DNA from 3 places in the Paenibacillus sp. J53TS2 genome. Region 3 is predicted to be linked to each of the others. Evidence: riboswitches for the same ligand, from Rfam matches in the RefSeq annotation. Region 3 holds a riboswitch; each other region holds the start of a gene.
What was found. Region 3 has a riboswitch for glycine ahead of KJS42_RS07005 (amino acid permease). Riboswitches for the same ligand answer to the same signal wherever they lie in the genome.
Positions count from the first base shown of each region.

Region 1: another riboswitch for glycine. It lies ahead of sdaAB (L-serine ammonia-lyase, iron-sulfur-dependent subunit beta); the one in region 3 lies ahead of KJS42_RS07005 (amino acid permease).
Region 2: another riboswitch for glycine. It lies ahead of gcvT (glycine cleavage system aminomethyltransferase GcvT); the one in region 3 lies ahead of KJS42_RS07005 (amino acid permease).

Region 1 is NZ_BOSK01000007.1:249,183-254,961, forward strand. It holds gene KJS42_RS16790 (sensor histidine kinase) at 1-397, opposite strand, end outside; gene KJS42_RS16795 (response regulator transcription factor) at 394-1,083, opposite strand; gene sdaAA (L-serine ammonia-lyase, iron-sulfur-dependent, subunit alpha) at 1,241-2,122, opposite strand; gene sdaAB (L-serine ammonia-lyase, iron-sulfur-dependent subunit beta) at 2,139-2,810, opposite strand; glycine riboswitch at 2,994-3,120, opposite strand; gene KJS42_RS16810 (S8 family serine peptidase) at 3,620-5,779, shown strand, end outside.
Region 2 is NZ_BOSK01000004.1:212,340-218,118, forward strand. It holds gene gcvPB (aminomethyl-transferring glycine dehydrogenase subunit GcvPB) at 1-325, opposite strand, end outside; gene gcvPA (aminomethyl-transferring glycine dehydrogenase subunit GcvPA) at 313-1,677, opposite strand; gene gcvT (glycine cleavage system aminomethyltransferase GcvT) at 1,696-2,826, opposite strand; glycine riboswitch at 2,925-3,043, opposite strand; glycine riboswitch at 3,047-3,146, opposite strand; gene gcvH (glycine cleavage system protein GcvH) at 3,395-3,790, shown strand; gene mtnB (methylthioribulose 1-phosphate dehydratase) at 3,897-4,571, opposite strand; gene proC (pyrroline-5-carboxylate reductase) at 4,638-5,498, opposite strand; gene KJS42_RS11145 (glutamate-5-semialdehyde dehydrogenase) at 5,547-5,779, opposite strand, start outside.
Region 3 is NZ_BOSK01000002.1:525,638-531,416, forward strand. It holds gene KJS42_RS06995 (DUF817 domain-containing protein) at 1-50, shown strand, start outside; gene KJS42_RS07000 (helix-turn-helix domain-containing protein) at 85-990, opposite strand; gene KJS42_RS07005 (amino acid permease) at 1,073-2,452, opposite strand; glycine riboswitch at 2,586-2,666, opposite strand; gene KJS42_RS07010 (SDR family NAD(P)-dependent oxidoreductase) at 2,764-3,558, opposite strand; gene KJS42_RS07015 (helix-turn-helix transcriptional regulator) at 3,737-4,588, shown strand; gene KJS42_RS07020 (TetR/AcrR family transcriptional regulator) at 4,624-5,190, shown strand; gene KJS42_RS07025 (ABC transporter permease) at 5,323-5,779, shown strand, end outside.

The DNA of each region.
Region 1 (5,779 bases), on a different contig from region 3:
TGTTCTCGAGCGCGGAAAGCTCCGTCTCTTCATAACCGGTGAGCCGCTGTTGACCCGCGATCGCGGTATCCACGATCTCATATGCTGCACGGATGGCGTTTGCGGACCTGGCCCGCAACGTCCAGGCGAATGAACCGGCTATGAGGAGCAACGCCGCCGCGAAAACGATGGGGATCCAAATCGGCGGGGTAAACACTTCCCCCGCCCATACCCAGGAAGCCAGCGGATAGCCCAGCACGAACAAGACAAACAGCGCACCGTAGGCTACGTAAACCCAATCGAAGGCCAACCCATTCCGGCGCGGTGAACCGGTCAGTCCATCCGTCCGCAGAGGAATGTGACGTGCTGCGAACTTGGCAAGTCCGTGCTCTCCGTTAGTCGCTCCATCGGTTGTCATGTCTGCACCCCCGCATCGGCCCAAAGGTATCCCAAGCCGTAAACCGTCTTGATATATTGGGGCGCAGCGGGATCCTCCTCGATTTTAGTCCGCAATCGCTTGATCGTGACGGTCAGCGCATTTTCATCCACAAATTCGGAATCTTGCCCCCATACGAGATAAATCAACTGCTCCCGGGGCAGGACTTGTCCCCGGTGGTTCACGAGCGCTTTCAGCAGCTTTTGTTCCGTCACACTAAGCGAGATGGCTGCGCCTTCCTTGCGGTAATCCATTTTGCCAAAGTCAAACGCGAGAGAACCGATGTTCACTTTATCCTCGCGACTGGGGTCGCAGCGCCGAAGCACAGCCATCACCCGAGACCGCAGCACCATTAGGCTGAACGGTTTCGTGATGTAGTCATCCCCTCCCATCTCGAAGCCCATCACAATATCGGACTCCATATCGTTCGCGGTCAGGAAGATGACCGGCACCCGAGAAGCTTCCCTAAGCTTGGCGCAAAAGTCCAGGCCGCTTCCGTCCGGCAGCCTGACGTCGAGCAGCACCAGATCGATCCCGCCGGCCGCAAACCTTTCTTCCGCCCCCGCCAGATCATAGGCTTGCTCCACGGCGACTCCGTCCCTCGCCAATGTCAATGCGATCCCTTTGTTTAAGCCCACATCATCTTCAACAATCAGAATGCTCGTCATGATTCCGTACTTCCTTTCCTTCCGGTCATTCCTACAAGCAAATTATACATGAACGTAACCTCGGATAAATCGTTTAACTATGACATAGATCCAACAGAAAGCGCCGCAACCCGATTTGCAGGCCGCGGCGCTTGGATTTAGAAAGACAGGTGACATTTTACTTCTTACGACTCCGCAGCTCCTTCATAATTTTGCGACCGGTTGGCGTTTGTGCCAGCCCGCCTTGCGCGGTTTCGCGGTGGCGGCTGGGCATCGCCGACCCGACCTCCAGCATCACGTCGATGACTTCGTCCGATGGGATTGCGCTGCGTACGCCGGCCAACGCCATATCGGCGGCTGCCAGTGCGTTTACCGCGCCGAAGCCGTTGCGTACGATGCAGGGAATCTCCACCAACCCGCCGACGGGATCGCAGATCAAGCCCAGCGTGTTCTTGAGCGCGAGGCCGACAGCGTGCACCGCCTGCTCCGGCGTCCCACCGCGCAACTCGACCATCGCCCCGGCTGCCATTCCGATCGCCGAACCAATTTCGGCTTGGCAGCCGCCTTCCGCGCCGGAAATAAACGAGTTGTTGGCGATCACGTAGCCGATGGCCCCGGCGCTGAACAACCCGCGCACGAGGTGCTCATCTTCCCAGCCGAAGCGCTCCTGGGCGCTGACGAACACGCCCGGGATGATGCCGCAGGAGCCCGCCGTCGGCGTAGCGACGATCCGCCCCATCGAGGCGTTAACCTCCGACACCGCCAGCGCATAGGCCATGGCCTGGCAAGCGATGTCGCCGACGGAGGCCTCACCACGGCTTCGATAGGTCTCGACTCGTTTGGCGTCGCCGCCCGTCAGACCGCTTGTGGAGACGATGTCCTCCGTCAGCCCCTTGCGTACCGCCGATTTCATGATTTGATAGTATTCGCCCATGGCGGCCAGGATCTCGGCCTCCGATTGCCCGCTCTCCGCCGCCTGATCCTGGATCATGATGCCGGATATCGTCTGGGATTCCCGCTCGCACAACCCCACCAGTTCCCGCAAATTTCTAAAACGCATCCTGCCCACTCCTTTCTTATCTCGTCAGATCGATATAAGCAACCTGGTTGACATGCTCCAGCGACTCAATCGCCTTCATCAGTTCCGATGGGATCGGCGAGTCGGCTTCCACCACGGTCAATGCTTCGCCGGTACGTCCTTTCCGATCGGTAATGATGTAGCCGATATTCACGTACTCCCGGCTGAACAAGGCGGTAATGCCCGCCAGAACTCCTTGGCGATCGGCATGGGATACGACCAGGGTCGGCAGCTCGCCCGAGCTCTTCACCTCAAAACCGTCGATGCTGCGGATGACGATCGTCCCACCCCCGATGGAAGCGCCCGTCACCTCCGTATGCCGGCCGTCTTGGCCGGTTAGTTTTATTTTTACCGTATTCGGATGAGCTCCCGGCTGTACTCCTGTGGTAAAGGACACCTCGACCCCTTGCTCTTCGGCGTCCTGCAGCGAATGACGAATTCGCTCGTCGTCCGTGCGGTAATCGAGGATGCCGCCAACAACGGCCAAATCGGTACCGTGTCCGCTGTACGTTTCGGCAAAAGAGCCGTAGAAGCAAATCGCCGCTTCCGCCGGCACGCTTCCAAACAGCTGACGGGCAAATCGTCCAATCCTCACCGCCCCGGCCGTATGTGAGCTGGAGGGCCCGATCATCGCGGGACCGATAATGGAGAACACGTTTTTGAATCGCATGGATTAATCTCTCCCTTGTTTACATTCAAGATGACCAAGCCGCCTATCACGAAAAAGAGACAGAACAAAAAGGCCGCTGCCCTTCTGCTCTGTCCCCGTTACCTGAAAGTTTAATGTTCCCGGAGAACCATTGGCCCGGGATCCATGTACCTCTTGGGTGGCTGATCGCTCTCTCCAGAGTGGCGTCCGATCATGGTCCTTGTACCTGAGAGATTCGGTTGCCGATTGCAGGACCGGCCCTTTGCTCCTTCGGTGCCGCTCCTCGGCTTACCCTAGCGGTACGCCCAGCGGACTCTCCCATCATCCTCATTCGCCTGTATGAATTGTATTAATGTAAAACGAAGTTAGCAAGATGTCAAGATAACTCACATAACGTTGCGTATTTCGTCAATCTATTTTAGTCATATTTTCCTATTTTTATGTGAAAATATGGTTATTTTTCATATGCAACCACTTGTATCCTTAATTTTACAGATATATACTATCCCCAACAACTCCAGATTTTACCTTATTTTATGAATTGTTGAAAATAAGGTGCACTCCGCGTCAACTTTCCTTCACATCAGGATCACTTGGATTTCCGTTACGCCTCTCACTCCGCATCCGGCTTCAACTACAACTTCTCATCCACCATGGTGTACCCGCATTTGCATCAACCACTTTGATGAAGGAGGTGATGAACAAAGGGACGTTTGCTCTTGCTTGATCCGTTTTCAGGCATAACGTGTCCGGACCTTGCTGAACGTTGCTCCGGGCGGCCGCCAAAGGATGTCTGCTGCACTTAAAACCTCATAAAGGGAGTGAAGAAGTTGATAAGTCTCAAGAGATTTCGCACATCTTTCTCGCTTGGCATGTCGATCCTTCTAGCGTTGACCCTCGTTCCCGCAGCCTCTGCCGACAGCAGTGGAGTTTCGGGAAAAACCAGCCTGAAATCGACCGCGCCTCACGTGGCTGAAGCCAAAATCGACGCCAAATTGCAGACTCAGTTTAAGCAGGACGACTTCGTCACCTACCTTGTCAAACTCAAAGAACAAACCGATACGGCCTCGGTCGCCAAACTGGCTCTCCAGAAAGCCACGCTGGAGAAAGCCACACCTTCCGCCGCGAAGCTTTCCGCTCGAACCTCCGTCGTCAGCGCGCTTCGCGAAACCGCCTCCCGCAGCCAATTCGCATTGGAGGATTACTTGCAGAAAGCCCAGCAATCCGGAGACGTAAAAGACTACCAAAGCTACTTTATCGTAAATGCCATGGCGGTGACAAGTACAAAAGAGGTACTGGAGCAAATCGCCCTTTTTCCTGAAGTGGAGAAGATCCTTCCGAATGAAGAGCGTCACTTGCAAAAGGTCGAAATCCATAAAGAATCGGCAATGCAACCTGCCGTAGAGGCACCATCCGTAAAACCGGCTGACGGTAAGTCGTCACCGCTGGACGGTGCAAGCAAGGACCCCTCCACCGTCACGCCTAGCAGCGTCGAATGGAATATCGCTCAAGTCAATGCCCCCGAGGTTTGGAACATGGGCATCGACGGGACAGGCATCGTCGTCGCCAACCTCGATACCGGCGTCGAGCTGAACCACCCGGCCTTGAGAAGCAAATGGCGTGGATTTGATGCCTCGGGCAATATCGTCGACCCCGAGCTTAGCTGGTATGATCCGCATAGCCATGCTTCACTGCCGACGGATGGCCACGGCCACGGCACGCACACCATGGGAACGATGGTCGGTTCGGAGCCGGACGGCTCGAATCAGATTGGGGTCGCGCCGGGAGCCAAATGGATCGCGGTCCGCATCTTTAACCCCTCCACCACGGACGCGATCATCCTCGATGGCGGCCAGTGGCTGCTGGCCCCGGTGGATGCCGAAGGAAATCTCCATCCGGAGCTCGCTCCCGATGTCGTCAACAACTCCTGGGGCGGCGGACCTGGCATCGACGAATGGTTCCGCCCGATCGTGCAGGCTTGGCGAAGCGCGCAGATTTTCCCCGAGTTTTCGGCGGGCAACGTTGATGAATTCAACCCGGGCGGCCCCGGTTCCGTAGCCGCACCGGCCAACTATCCCGAGGCATTCGCCACCGGCGCCACGGACATTAGCGGGAATTTGGCCGACTTCTCGTTGCGGGGCCCCTCGCCTTACGATGAAGTTAAACCGGAGGTTTCCGCACCGGGCGTGAACATCCGCTCCTCCGTTCCAGGCGGAGTCTATGAGGGCGGCTGGGACGGCACCTCGATGGCAGGTCCGCATACGACGGCGATCGCCGCGCTGCTGCTGCAGGCGAACCACTCCCTCACGGTAGACCAACTGGAGGATATCCTGACCAGCACGGCCACGCCTCGGACGGATAGCGAATATCCCACCTCGCCCAACAATGGGTACGGGAGCGGGATCGTCAATGCGCTGGACGCCGTCGGCTCCGTCCTGCAAGGGGTCGGAACCGTCTCCGGGCGCGTAGTCACCTCCGGAGAGGACCTGGACGAGCCAACCTTGGAACATGCGCCGCCTACTTTAGTATATGAAGGCTTCGACGCGACGCTTTCCGCACGCGTCAGCGACGATGTCGCCGTCACATCGGTCGAGTTTTACGCCAAGGAAGCAGGAACCAGCCATTATTTATACCTTCCGGCCAAACGGGTTTCCGGAAACGAGAAGGACGGTGTATATGAAGCCACCGTACCCGCCTTCCTAATCGGGACGGCTGGACTTGAATATTACATTCGGGTGAACGACTTCGGCAACAACGGGTTTGACAGCAAGCCGTACGCCGTCACGGTGTCGGCCGGCATCGCGCCCGGGTATCTCCAGGATTTCGAGACGGAGACCACCGGGTTCCAGTCTGGCGGTACCGGGAACACCTGGGCCTGGGGAACGCCGGTTAGCGGACCGGGCAGTGCCTATTCCGGCGACAAGGTGTATGCCAGCAATTTGACCGGAAGTTACGCCTCCGGCGCCGATTCTTATCTGCTGACACCGCCG
Region 2 (5,779 bases), on a different contig from region 3:
GATGGATTTTGGCTAAGCCGGGGTAACGAGCCACATCCTCATTAACCTTCGGATTGTATTTCATCGTACAGGAGCCGAGCGGATAAAATCCGTTATCCACCCCGAAATTACGGCGGGATAATGCGGTATAATGGCGAATCGCGTCCACCTCGTACACTTCGGGAAAAGCCAAGCCCTCGCTCCGCAGCATGCCTTGCGGCACCAACTCTTCCTTCGGGACGGCCGGAACGTCACATTCCGGCAAGGAGTAGCCGATCCGTCCGGGACGGCTGCGCTCAAATATCAATAATTCATCGGATTGTGCCGTCTCTTTTACTTCGAGCATATCGATTCCTCCAGTACGCGGGCGAATTGGTCGATTTCGGCTTTGCTGCGCTTTTCCGTTACGGCGATCAACAGGTGGCCGCTCAGCTCGGGGTAGCTGCGGCCCAGGTCATAGCCGCCAATAAAGCCGGCGTTGAGAAAATCCTTCTGCAGCCGAACTGGATCGGCCTCCTTCGGCAGTCGAAGAACAAACTCGTTGAAGAACGGCGATTCAAAAGCTGCGCTGATGCCGGGGATAGCGGTCAATGCATTTTTTGCATAATGGCTTTTCTGCAAATTCAGCTCCGCAACCTCGGCCATTCCTTGCTTGCCCAATATAGACAGATAGACGGAGGCGGCCAGGGCGAGCAGCGCCTGATTGGAGCAAATGTTCGAGGTTGCTTTCTCGCGACGGATATGCTGCTCGCGGGCTTGCAGCGTTAGCACGAACCCGCGTTTACCGTTCCGGTCGGTCGTCTGCCCGACGATTCGGCCGGGCATCCGGCGCATGTGCGCCTCCGATACGGCGAAGAAGCCGCAGGTCGGGCCGCCGAAGGAGGGGGCCAACCCCAGCGGCTGGGCATCGCCAACGACGATGTCGGCACCGAGCTTCCCCGGCGCTTCCAACAAGCCAAGCGCGAGCGGATTGCTGCTGACGATCAACAGGCTCCCATGCGCATGAGCCATTTCGCCGATGGCGCGGAGGTCCTCCAGGGAACCGAAGAAATTCGGGTTCTGAATCAGCACGGCGGCGGTGTCTTTCGTGATGGCCGCGGCGAGCGCTTCGCGATCGGTAACGCCTTGCGTCCAGCCGACCTCGACGATCTCAAGGTTTAAGCCATGGGCGTAGGTAGCGAGCACTTCACGGGCCTCCGGATGGACGGCGCGGGAGACGAGAAGCTGCTTACGCTTGGTAGCGGCAGCGGCCAGGTTGCCGGCCTCGGCCAAGGCGGTAGCTCCGTCGTACATGCTGGCGTTGGCGACCTTTAGACCGGTTAACTCGCAGATGTAGGATTGGAACTCAAAAATCGCCTGCAGCTCGCCTTGGCTGATTTCCGGCTGGTACGGGGTGTAGGCCGTATAAAATTCCGAACGGGAAATGACATGCTGAATGACGGAAGGGATGTGGTGGTCATAAAGGCCGGCACCGAGAAAGCTGGCGAAACGATCGGTATCGGCATTTCGTCCGGCCAGTTCGGAGAAGTGCCGGGTCAATGCGTATTCGTCCAAACGCGGGGATACCGGGAGCTCGCCGTGAAAACGAATGCCCTCCGGGATGTCGCTGAACAGCTCCTGTATGGAGCTTGCTCCGATGGTCGCCAACATTTCTGATTCGTCTTGTTCAGTTAATGGCAGGTAACGGTGTTTTAACATCTGATTGCTACTCTCCTTTCACCGCTTAGCGGATAGGTTTCGGCGATAGAACGGCAACGGGACGACCTTGGCCTTCAGCCGCTTGCCACGGATGTCGATCTCGAGGATCGTGTCCGATTCGGCATAACGGCTTGCGAGGATCGCCATCCCGAGGTTCTTTTTCAAAGTCGGCGATTGCGTACCGGTAGTTACCTCTCCAATCGGTTCTTCCGAGCCTTCGGCGAACACCGGATAATGTGTACGGGGGATGCCGCGATCGATCATTTCGAGGCCGACCAAGCGGCGAGGGATGCCGTCTCCCCGCTGATTGACCAGCGCATCGCGACCGATAAAATCACCTTGTTCCAGCTTCACGAACCGATTCAGGCCTGCTTCAAGCGGGGAGATATCCGGTCCTAGCTCCTGCCCGTAGAGCGGCAGGCAAGCTTCGAAGCGTAACGTATCTCTGGCGCCAAGCCCGGCAGGGAGAAGGCCGCGCGCTTCTCCGGTTTCCATCAGCACATCCCAAAGTGCTTCCGCATGTTCAGCAGCCACGTACAACTCGAAACCGTCTTCACCGGTATATCCGGTGCGCGACAGCAGCACGGGAATACCGGCAATCCGCGCGTCCCGAATAAAGGTGAACGGACGCAAGGCTGAGGGGTCCATCCCTTCGCAAAGCGGGGATAGCAGAGCGGAGGAGAAGGGCCCTTGTACGGCGAGTAAAGCCGTCTCGTCGGACGCATTGCACATCGTTACGCCTTCAGCGGGAAGGTGTCGCTGCAGCCAATCCCAGTCTTTTTCGATATTGGAGGCGTTGACCACCAACATGTACTTTGTCTGCTCCAGCTTATAGATCAACAAATCGTCCACCACACCGCCATCAGGATAGCAGAGCAGGGTGTACTGAGCTTTTTCCGGCACGAGTAGGTCCACGTCGTTGGTCGTCATGCCTTGCAAAAAGCGTTCCGCCCCAGGCCCCTCCACGTAAAATTCGCCCATATGCGATACGTCGAATAACCCGGCGCGCTCGCGCACGGCTTCGTGTTCTTTCTGGATGCCGCTGAACTGCACCGGCAGCTCCCAGCCGCCAAAATCGATGCAGCGAACTCCTTCATATTTCGCATACCTGGAGTAGAGCGGCGTACGCCGCAAAGCGGATTCGGACATTACCATCACCTCGAAAGGGCCGGATCGGCCAATTTTGGGAAACCAAAAAAGGACAGGCCAAAGAAAATCCCGTCAGTTTACCTAACGGATCTTCCTGGCTCTGTCCCTTGTACCTGAGAGTTACCCTGCTAAGGCTCTAAGACTTGCGCAGGTTTCCCCTTGGGTGATTCGCATGAGAGATGTAAATGAACTACCTCTTAGCGAATGCTCTCCAGAGTTGCGTCCGGCAGAAGTCCTTTTGCCTGAGAGATTCACCGCATGGCGGCTTGCTCCTTCGGCGTTACAATATGGCCTATTGTAATCTCTCCCCCTGCCATCAATCGCAGCTTACACATCTCATTAATACTCAAAACCAGCCTCTATGTCAATAAAGTTATCATAATAATTTTAATATATTTCGTTTGTTGGAAAAGGTTACGCTTACATTTTGATAGACTCTATCATTTGTGTTAATAATATTGACATGAGAGCTAGGTTTGGAATAATCTGAACGAAGAAACATCAAGATCGAGAATCGGCAAGTTCAGATGTGGGACGATAGATCATCCGGAAAGAGGAGGAGCTAGTCTTGGCCAATGAGATCAGGGAAAACATGTGGTACAGCGATGAACATGAATGGGTGCTTGATTTGGGGGACGGTACGGTAAAAATCGGCATTTCCGACGTAGCTCAACATCGATTGGGGGATATTGTGTTCGTGGAGCTACCCGACCCCGGGCAGGAGATCGAAGCGCAGGACGGTATCGGTACCATTGAATCCGTCAAGACGGTCGCCGATTTGTTTACGCCGGTCAGCGGTACCGTGGTGGCAGTGAACGGAGAGCTGGATACCGCGCCCGAACTAGTGAATGAAGAGCCGTACGACGGGGGGTGGATGGTACACATTCGTCTGAAGGAGGATCCGAACCTCGCGCTAGCAAACTTGATGGATGCCAAGGCGTACGCGGAATTTATCGAGAGATAAGTTGATTATTCATTCGCACGAATCAAAACTCGCGGCCAGCAATAAAGCGAAAGAACCGGATTTTCGATCGGCTTCGCCGCTTATCGCATGCCGCGAGTTGTTGTCATCAAATATGGCGCCCTTTGGAGGGTAAGAGCAGAGAACGGTACAGCACTTCAAACATAAACTCCAATGCTTCCAAATGACGTTTTGCCTCCCTGAGGCCGGAGCCCCAGGCATAAATCCCGTGGTTTTGCAGCAAAAACGCGGGAACGCGGGAATCCAGTCCGCCCGCAATTCGCTTCAGAATTGTTGAGAGTTCAGCGGCGTTCGGCAGGATCGGCACCCGAATCTCCGTGCTCGTCTCCCAGATTCCTATACTTTTTAACAGCTCATTGTCCTTGAGTGGTACTCCGCCATCGGCGTTGAAATATTCACTAAGCAAATTGTTATATGCCGTATGTACGTGAACAATCGCGCCGCAGCCGGTCAACCGGTAAATTCTCGCGTGAATTGGCGTATCGGGGCTTGGTTTCAAACGGGTCGGCTCGCAGGGCTCACCCGCGGCATCCACGAACAGGACGCCTGCCCGTAGGGAAGACTCCTCTAACAGCTCCGGCCGTTCCGTCTCGTCGACCGTGACCGCAAACGTATACCGGTCCGGCGCCCAGCCGCCAATCCGCACCGACAAGCTTCCGCTGGAAGCGGGGAACCAGCCGCGGGCCAAGAATTCCTCCCGCAAGCGATTTACCGCGTCCAGTGCCGTTACTTTTTCTTCCCATGGGATGTCGCCGTTACTCATGCTGCCGTCCCCCTTTCGAACAAACCTTAAGCGAGACTCCGGCCTTCGGCTATCGTGATGCCTTTCCTATAGCAATGCCCGCTTCACGGCTTCGCCCATTTCCTTTGAACGTTCGGCAGCCCGGTGGACCGCAGCTCGTACGTTCGGCTGGAAGTTGCCGGATTCCAGCACGCCGATCGCCGCTTGCGTCGAACCGTTAGGCGAGGTGATGTCCGCACGCAACTTGGTAGGCGCTTCACCGGTTTCCGCCATCATCAAGGCGGCGCCCAACACCGTTTGCACCGTCAGCTCGCGAGCTTGTTCGGCCGTTAAGCCACCCTCGATCCCGGCTTCAATCATCGCTTCCATCAGGTAATATACATATGCGGGTCCGCTCCCGGATACGCCCGTCAAAATTTCCATTTGTTCTTCGGGGATAACACTTACCATTCCGACCGCCTCGAACATCGACAACACCTGGGCGCGGTGCTCCTCGGTCGCTTCCGGTGAGAAGGAGATCCCGGTCGCTCCATGCCCAATGGAGGAGGAGGTGTTTGGCATCGTGCGAGCTACAGCAGCCTTCGTGCCGAGCAGGGCTTGGATCGTGGCGATGGACAAGCCGGCGATCAGGGAGACAATCAACTGACCCTCTCGTAAAAGCGGCCCAAGACCAGCCAGAGCTTCGCCGGCGTCTTTAGGTTTCATCGCCAGGACGATAATCGATGCATCCCGCAGATATACCCGCTTGGCGTCTTCTTCGATCGCCGTTTGGACTTGATAGGTTTGCGATAAATAATCGAGCCGTTCTCGGTTCGAGCGGTTCAGCATGACAATTTGGCCCGCGCTGGCAACTTGCTTATGGAGCAAGCCGCGCACGATGGCTTCGGCCATCGATCCCGCTCCATAAAAACAAATGGTGGAGGCGGCTAAAGTAGGATTTGTTTTCATAGGGAATGACCTCCTAAAGAATATTGGGATAAAGGGGAGTATAGCTTGTTATTGCCGAATTTGCCCGTTCCCCTGAACGATATATTTGCTCGACGTGAGCGCGGTTAAACCCATGGGCCCCCGAGCATGCAACTTCTGGGTGCTAATCCCGATCTCTGCGCCGAACCCAAATTCAAAGCCGTCGGTGAAGCGGGTGGAGGCGTTATGATAGACCGCGGCCGCATCCACTTCCTGTTGAAACCGCTCGGCATTGGCGGGGTCTTGGGTGACGATGCATTCGG
Region 3 (5,779 bases):
GCTTCCTGATCGTTGCGGCATTGAAGCGGGTGAAGGGGCAACAGAAATAAGTAAAAGGCCATCCAGCAGGATGGCCTTTCCCCTTTATCCCTTCTTCTTAACCGGTCGCAGCACGGCATATCCGTAACCTTCCGGGTAATGCCGTTGATAGTCCTGCTTGAGCTCTTCATCCCATTCGTACCCCAGTTGGCTGGGATCAAAGTTCCAAGCAACCTCCTCCACCGCGCTCATCACCGCTCCGTTATCCTTTAGGTAGTCAAACGGCGGGTGGAAGAACACCAGGTATTCCGACTCCGGGATCTCCCGGCACTCCATTCCTTCCGGAATCGGTCCGTCATCTTCCAGGGGAACCGGGATGCCGTACAGATACCCTTTTTGGCCGTCCCGGTAAAACCACCCCGCCGTCTGCCCTAATTGCCCCTTCAGGGTATGGTTAGACATGCTTTCTAAGGTTCCGCTGACTTCGTCGCAGGAGTGCCCGTTCTCCCAGAAATCCCCGTAGTTGTTGACGGTCAAATCCCAGATCCCGATAAACTTATGGGCCGGAATGAACTCGACTTTGATCTCCGCCGGCTGCAAGTGAATTTCACTCATGTGATCCCGCTCCTTGATCCAATAGTGATAAGGCGAGAATACTTCCTGACGAATCGCTAAGGGAATGGGTCTTGGCGCCTTTTGGTAGGCCGCAGGGGTGAGCTGAAAGGCTTTCACGAACGCTCTCGTAAACGCCTCCTGCGATGAAAATCCATACTTTACGGCGATATCCAGGACCCGCTGATCCGTGTCGCGGAGCTCCATGGCGGCACGGCTGACTCTTCGCGTCCAGATATAATCCCGCAAGGTCACCCCCGTGTACTGGTTGAACTGTCTGGAGCAATAAAACGGGGAATACCCCAGCGCGTCTGACATCTTCAATAGAGACGTATCTTCCGTGATGTGCGTCTCCACCCAGTCCACCATGCGTTGAACCGTCTCATTCCATTCGTACATGGAAGTCCTCCTCCTTTCACCCTGATCATATCACCGGAAAATCCTATAAATTTGATTCGAATTGCAAACCTGGAAGCCGCTGTTATAGATGGGTTTGCTCTAGGGGTGCAGGGGTTGCCTGTTCCTTACGCTTTCTCATCGCATGCAAGACGAACAATAGAATGAACCATAGTGGAGTCAACAATAGGGCCGGACGTGTCTCATCCGCGAACAACATAATCAGCAGGATTGCTGCAAACAAGGTGAGAACAGCATAATTGATAAAAGGGGTAAACAGCGCTTTAAACTTCGACTTAGCCTGCAGCTCCGGTTGCGTTCGCTTATAACGAATATGACACACAAGCACCACGCCCCACACCCATATAAAACAAATGGCGCTAATCGTCGTCACGATGCCGAAAGCTTGCCCCGGGATCAGTTTGCTTAACAGCGCCCCGACGGAGATGATCAGCGTGGAAATCAGCAGTGCGTTGCCAGGCACATGGTTCTTGTTCAATTTCGCCATCCGGGTAGGAGCTTGATTATTCTTGCTTAAGTTATACAGGATCCGGCTGGTCGAGAACATCCCGCTGTTACAAGCGGAGGCGGCCGAGGTCAAAACGACAAAATTAATGATCCCCGCGGCAATCGGAATGCCGACCAGACTAAATGTCTTCACAAACGGGCTCTCCGCCGGAGTCAGCCCCGTCCAGGGGTTAATGCATAAGAGAGCGACTAAAGCGCCAACGTAGAAGAATAAAATTCGCAGCGGAATTTTATTGATGGCGGATGGGATATTTTTCTCCGGATCGGAGGTTTCTGCAGCGGATACCCCAACGAGCTCCACGCCAACATAGGCGAACACGACCATTTGGAAGGAAAGCAAGAAACCGGTTATTCCGTTGGGAAACAGCCCTCCGTGCCCCCACATATTCTTCACGGTTACGGCTCCAGCATCGGTCTTGAATCCGATGACCAGCAAAATCACACCGATGGCGATTAACACGAGAATCGTCACAACCTTAATCAACGCAAACCAAAACTCCAACTCGCCGAAATTCTTCACGGTTAACAGGTTAAGTCCCAGCAAAATAATCAAGCAAATCACCGCCGGCACCCATTGCGGGATATCAAACCAATATTGCACGTACACCCCAACAGCAATGACATCCGCCATCGCCGTCATGATCCAGCAGAACCAATACGTCCATCCTGTAACGAACGCGGCCCAGGGCCCAAGATAGTCTTCGGCAATGTCCGTGAAGGATTGATATCCCGCTTTCGATAACAGCAGTTCTCCCAGCGCTCGCATGACAAAAAATACGGCGATCCCCACAAGTAAATAGGCAAAAACGATTGAAGGGCCGGCCAGTTGGATCGCTTTCCCTGATCCTAGGAATAACCCGGTCCCAATCGTTCCTCCTATAGCGATCAGTTGAACATGTCGATTGGCTAAATCTCTCTTTAATTCTTGTTGCGCCACCCCTAACTCCCCCTTAATCCTTCATGATTGACTACATGTGAAATATTGAACAAATAACGCCAAAAAAAAGAGATTGGATGCGCTCCAATCTCCGGGTCATAAGAATAATAAATAACCTAAATAAACAATTATTTAGTACTCTTCTGTCCTTTTGCCTGAGATTGTGAACCCTTCGGCGCCGCGGAATCTCCGCAGTCTCTCCAGAAGCTGCTCCGACTATAGTGTGATCCATAGCCATCATAGCTTGCGAATTATTCAATTTTTTCAAATACTACTCGCGGATAAATATTTTGTCAATAACATTCCTTCCATCAGTTCTTCGGTCTTGTCATGCGTTCCATGATCAGGGCCACTCGGCGTCGGCTTACAAATCGGATCATTTGAGCCATAAACGAATTGGATCGACCCTCAATGATATAACTGCGCCCTTGGTCAATCCCGCGAAATCCGGTCTGCACTACCTTTTCCGGTGTAGAGAGCTTGTTGCCTGCAGCCATGTCTGTACTGCCAACCGCATCGAAGAATCCTGTATCGGTTGCCCCTGGGCATAATGCAAGCACTCGAACGCCCCTTCCCCGCATTTCCGCCCACAGCGCTTCAGAGAACGAAATGACAAACGCCTTGGTTGCGCCATAAACGGCCGAATATGCACAAGGCATAAAGGCGGCCATCGAAGCCACATTCACGACGACTCCGTCCCCCCGCCGCAACATATGGGGCAGCAAACGATGCGTAAGATCGACTAACGACGCCGTGTTCAGCGTGATTTCTTCCTGCTCACGACCCGGGTCGAGCTCCTCGAAGCGTCCATGTGTACCGAACCCGGCATTGTTGATCAAAATATCGACCGTCAAGCCCAGCTCGGCAATTTGATCGGCTAGTTGACGAGGCGCATCCGCTTGGGACAAATCGCATGCCAAAACAACCGCCTGCACCCCGTACTGACGTTTAATATCCCCTGCAATGGCCTCCAATTTATCCTGGGATCTTGCGACCAGCACGACGTGACTGCCCCTTGCCGCCAATTGTTTGGCATAAACTTTTCCGATCCCGGATGAAGCCCCGGTGACTAAGGCCAACTTATTAGAATATTCATACTTATTCATGAAATAACCCCCCTCCTAAGGACAACACTTCGTGTCTTCAATGATCTTCATCTTATCTTCGCCAGGAGGGGGCCAGCCACATCATATTTATACTATTAATGGGATTACCCGGTAAAGGCGATCTCTTGTGGCAAGAGTCACGGAACTGGGACTATAATGGTCTTGGGGGGTGAAAAATGTGAATGTAAATCGGACCTCGTCCGCATTGGGGGAATTCATCAAATCCCGTAGGGAACGGCTGCAGCCTTCCATCGCCGGGATCAAGCCACTTCCCGGACGTAGACGTACCCCGGGCCTGCGAAGAGAAGAAGTCTCCTATCTCGCGAATGTCAGCTTAACCTATTATACTTGGCTGGAGCAAGGCAGAGAGGTTAACCCTTCACCTGAAGTGTTATTAAATATCAGCAACGCTTTGATGTTGGACGAAGACGAGCGAAAATATCTATTCGGCCTCGCCAATCTCGACCCGGCCAGCGCTGGAGTTGTGCACCATCGCGAAGGGGCGGATTTTGGTTTCATGCAAACCATCGTCGACCAAATGGTGTATCCCTCCTTCGTTACAGACGAAGGTACGGATGTCATCGCCTGGAATCGGGCAGCTAAACTGATTATCGCCGATTTCGGTCGTCTACCCAAGAACGAACGGTATATGCTGAACGTCCTTTTTTTCAGTGCGGATTACCGTGAGAGGCTGGTGAATTGGGAGGAATTTGTCCGATTCAGCACGGCTACGCTTCGGGCCAACTTAGATCTATATAAAGATCATCCGCTGTACATGGAAAGATTAGAACGTCTGAAACGGCACAGCGAAGAATTTTCTCGTTTCTGGGAGCTGTATGAAATAAAACAAAAGCGGGTGTCCACCGCATTATTTCGTCTTCCGGATGACCAGATGATGGAGTTTAAGGTCCATTCCGCCTCGATCGATAACAATCCGGGGATGCATTGGTGTTTCTTTGTTCCCGTGCCTGGAACGGGTACGGAAGAGAATTTATTGCGCATGTTGGAGCAGGATGAGAAGGATAATTAAGCTTTACACCGCGGTGAAGAAAGGAGGAATGACCCATGGCCAGAAAACAATCCTACTCCCATTCGGAGCTGCTAGACCTAACGAAACGTTTGGTGCTGGAGCGCGGTTATGACGGGTTTAACCTCAAGCTGCTCTCGGAACACTTACCCGGTGCACGAAGTACGATCTATCAATATTATGCCAATAAGGATGAGATCATTGCAGCCTGCATGAAACGAAGCATTGGGGCCATCCTAGAGAAAGCCTCTGCGCTTGACGAAACCGACTCCATGCGAGCCCTTCAGGAATTGCTTAACATCTACCTCGAGGAGTTCCAGTTGCATCAGCTCTTAGCGGATGCGTACAAAATCAAAACAACCGCATCGGAGGCCGCACGCAGGGATATCGAATATGTGGAATCCGCGCACGAGTTTCTTAAAGTCCAGCTCACCCGTCTGTTTCAGAAAGCCCAGCAGGAGAAGCACCTCAGAGAAGACATCCCCCTGCCTGTGCATGTCGGCATGTTCTTCAATCTCATCAACACGCCGAATATGATGAACGTTCCCGTCCCTGAGTGGAGCAGGATGCTGTTTCAAATATGGATGGGTGGGGCCAAGCAGTAAGGGCGAAGTCCTTCCATATTTTAATTTTGACACAGGTGTCAAAATGGTGTTTAATCAAGAGGTAGTCATTAAGTGATATTTGATATCCAATCTGACACTAGTGTCAAAATACAGAGTGAGGAGCTGAATTACATGTTTTTAGCTATGAGAGAAATCATGCATAGCAAGCTGCGATTTTCGATGATTGTCATTATTTTTGTCATGATGGCTTGGCTGGTCTTTATCCTGTCAGGATTGGGGAACGGGTTATCTTCGCTGGCGGCGTCAGCGTTTAAGAATATGGAAGCCGATTATGTGGTCTTCGAGCAAGGCTCCCAGAATTCCATGAGTAAATCCCTGTTATCCGATCAGTTGGTAGAGGAAGCCGGGAAACTGCCGAACGTCATTGCGGCAGCTCCTATGGGAAGCACGATGGCGACGGCCCTGAAAGGCGATAGCACGAAGAATGACGATAAAGTCGATATCGCAATCTTGGGCATCGTTCCCGGCAGCTTCCTAGAGCCGGAGGTCATCGAGGGCGATAAGCTTACGAATGATCAACTAACTGGTGTCATCGTAAATGATTCGATGAAGGAAGAAGGATTTAAAC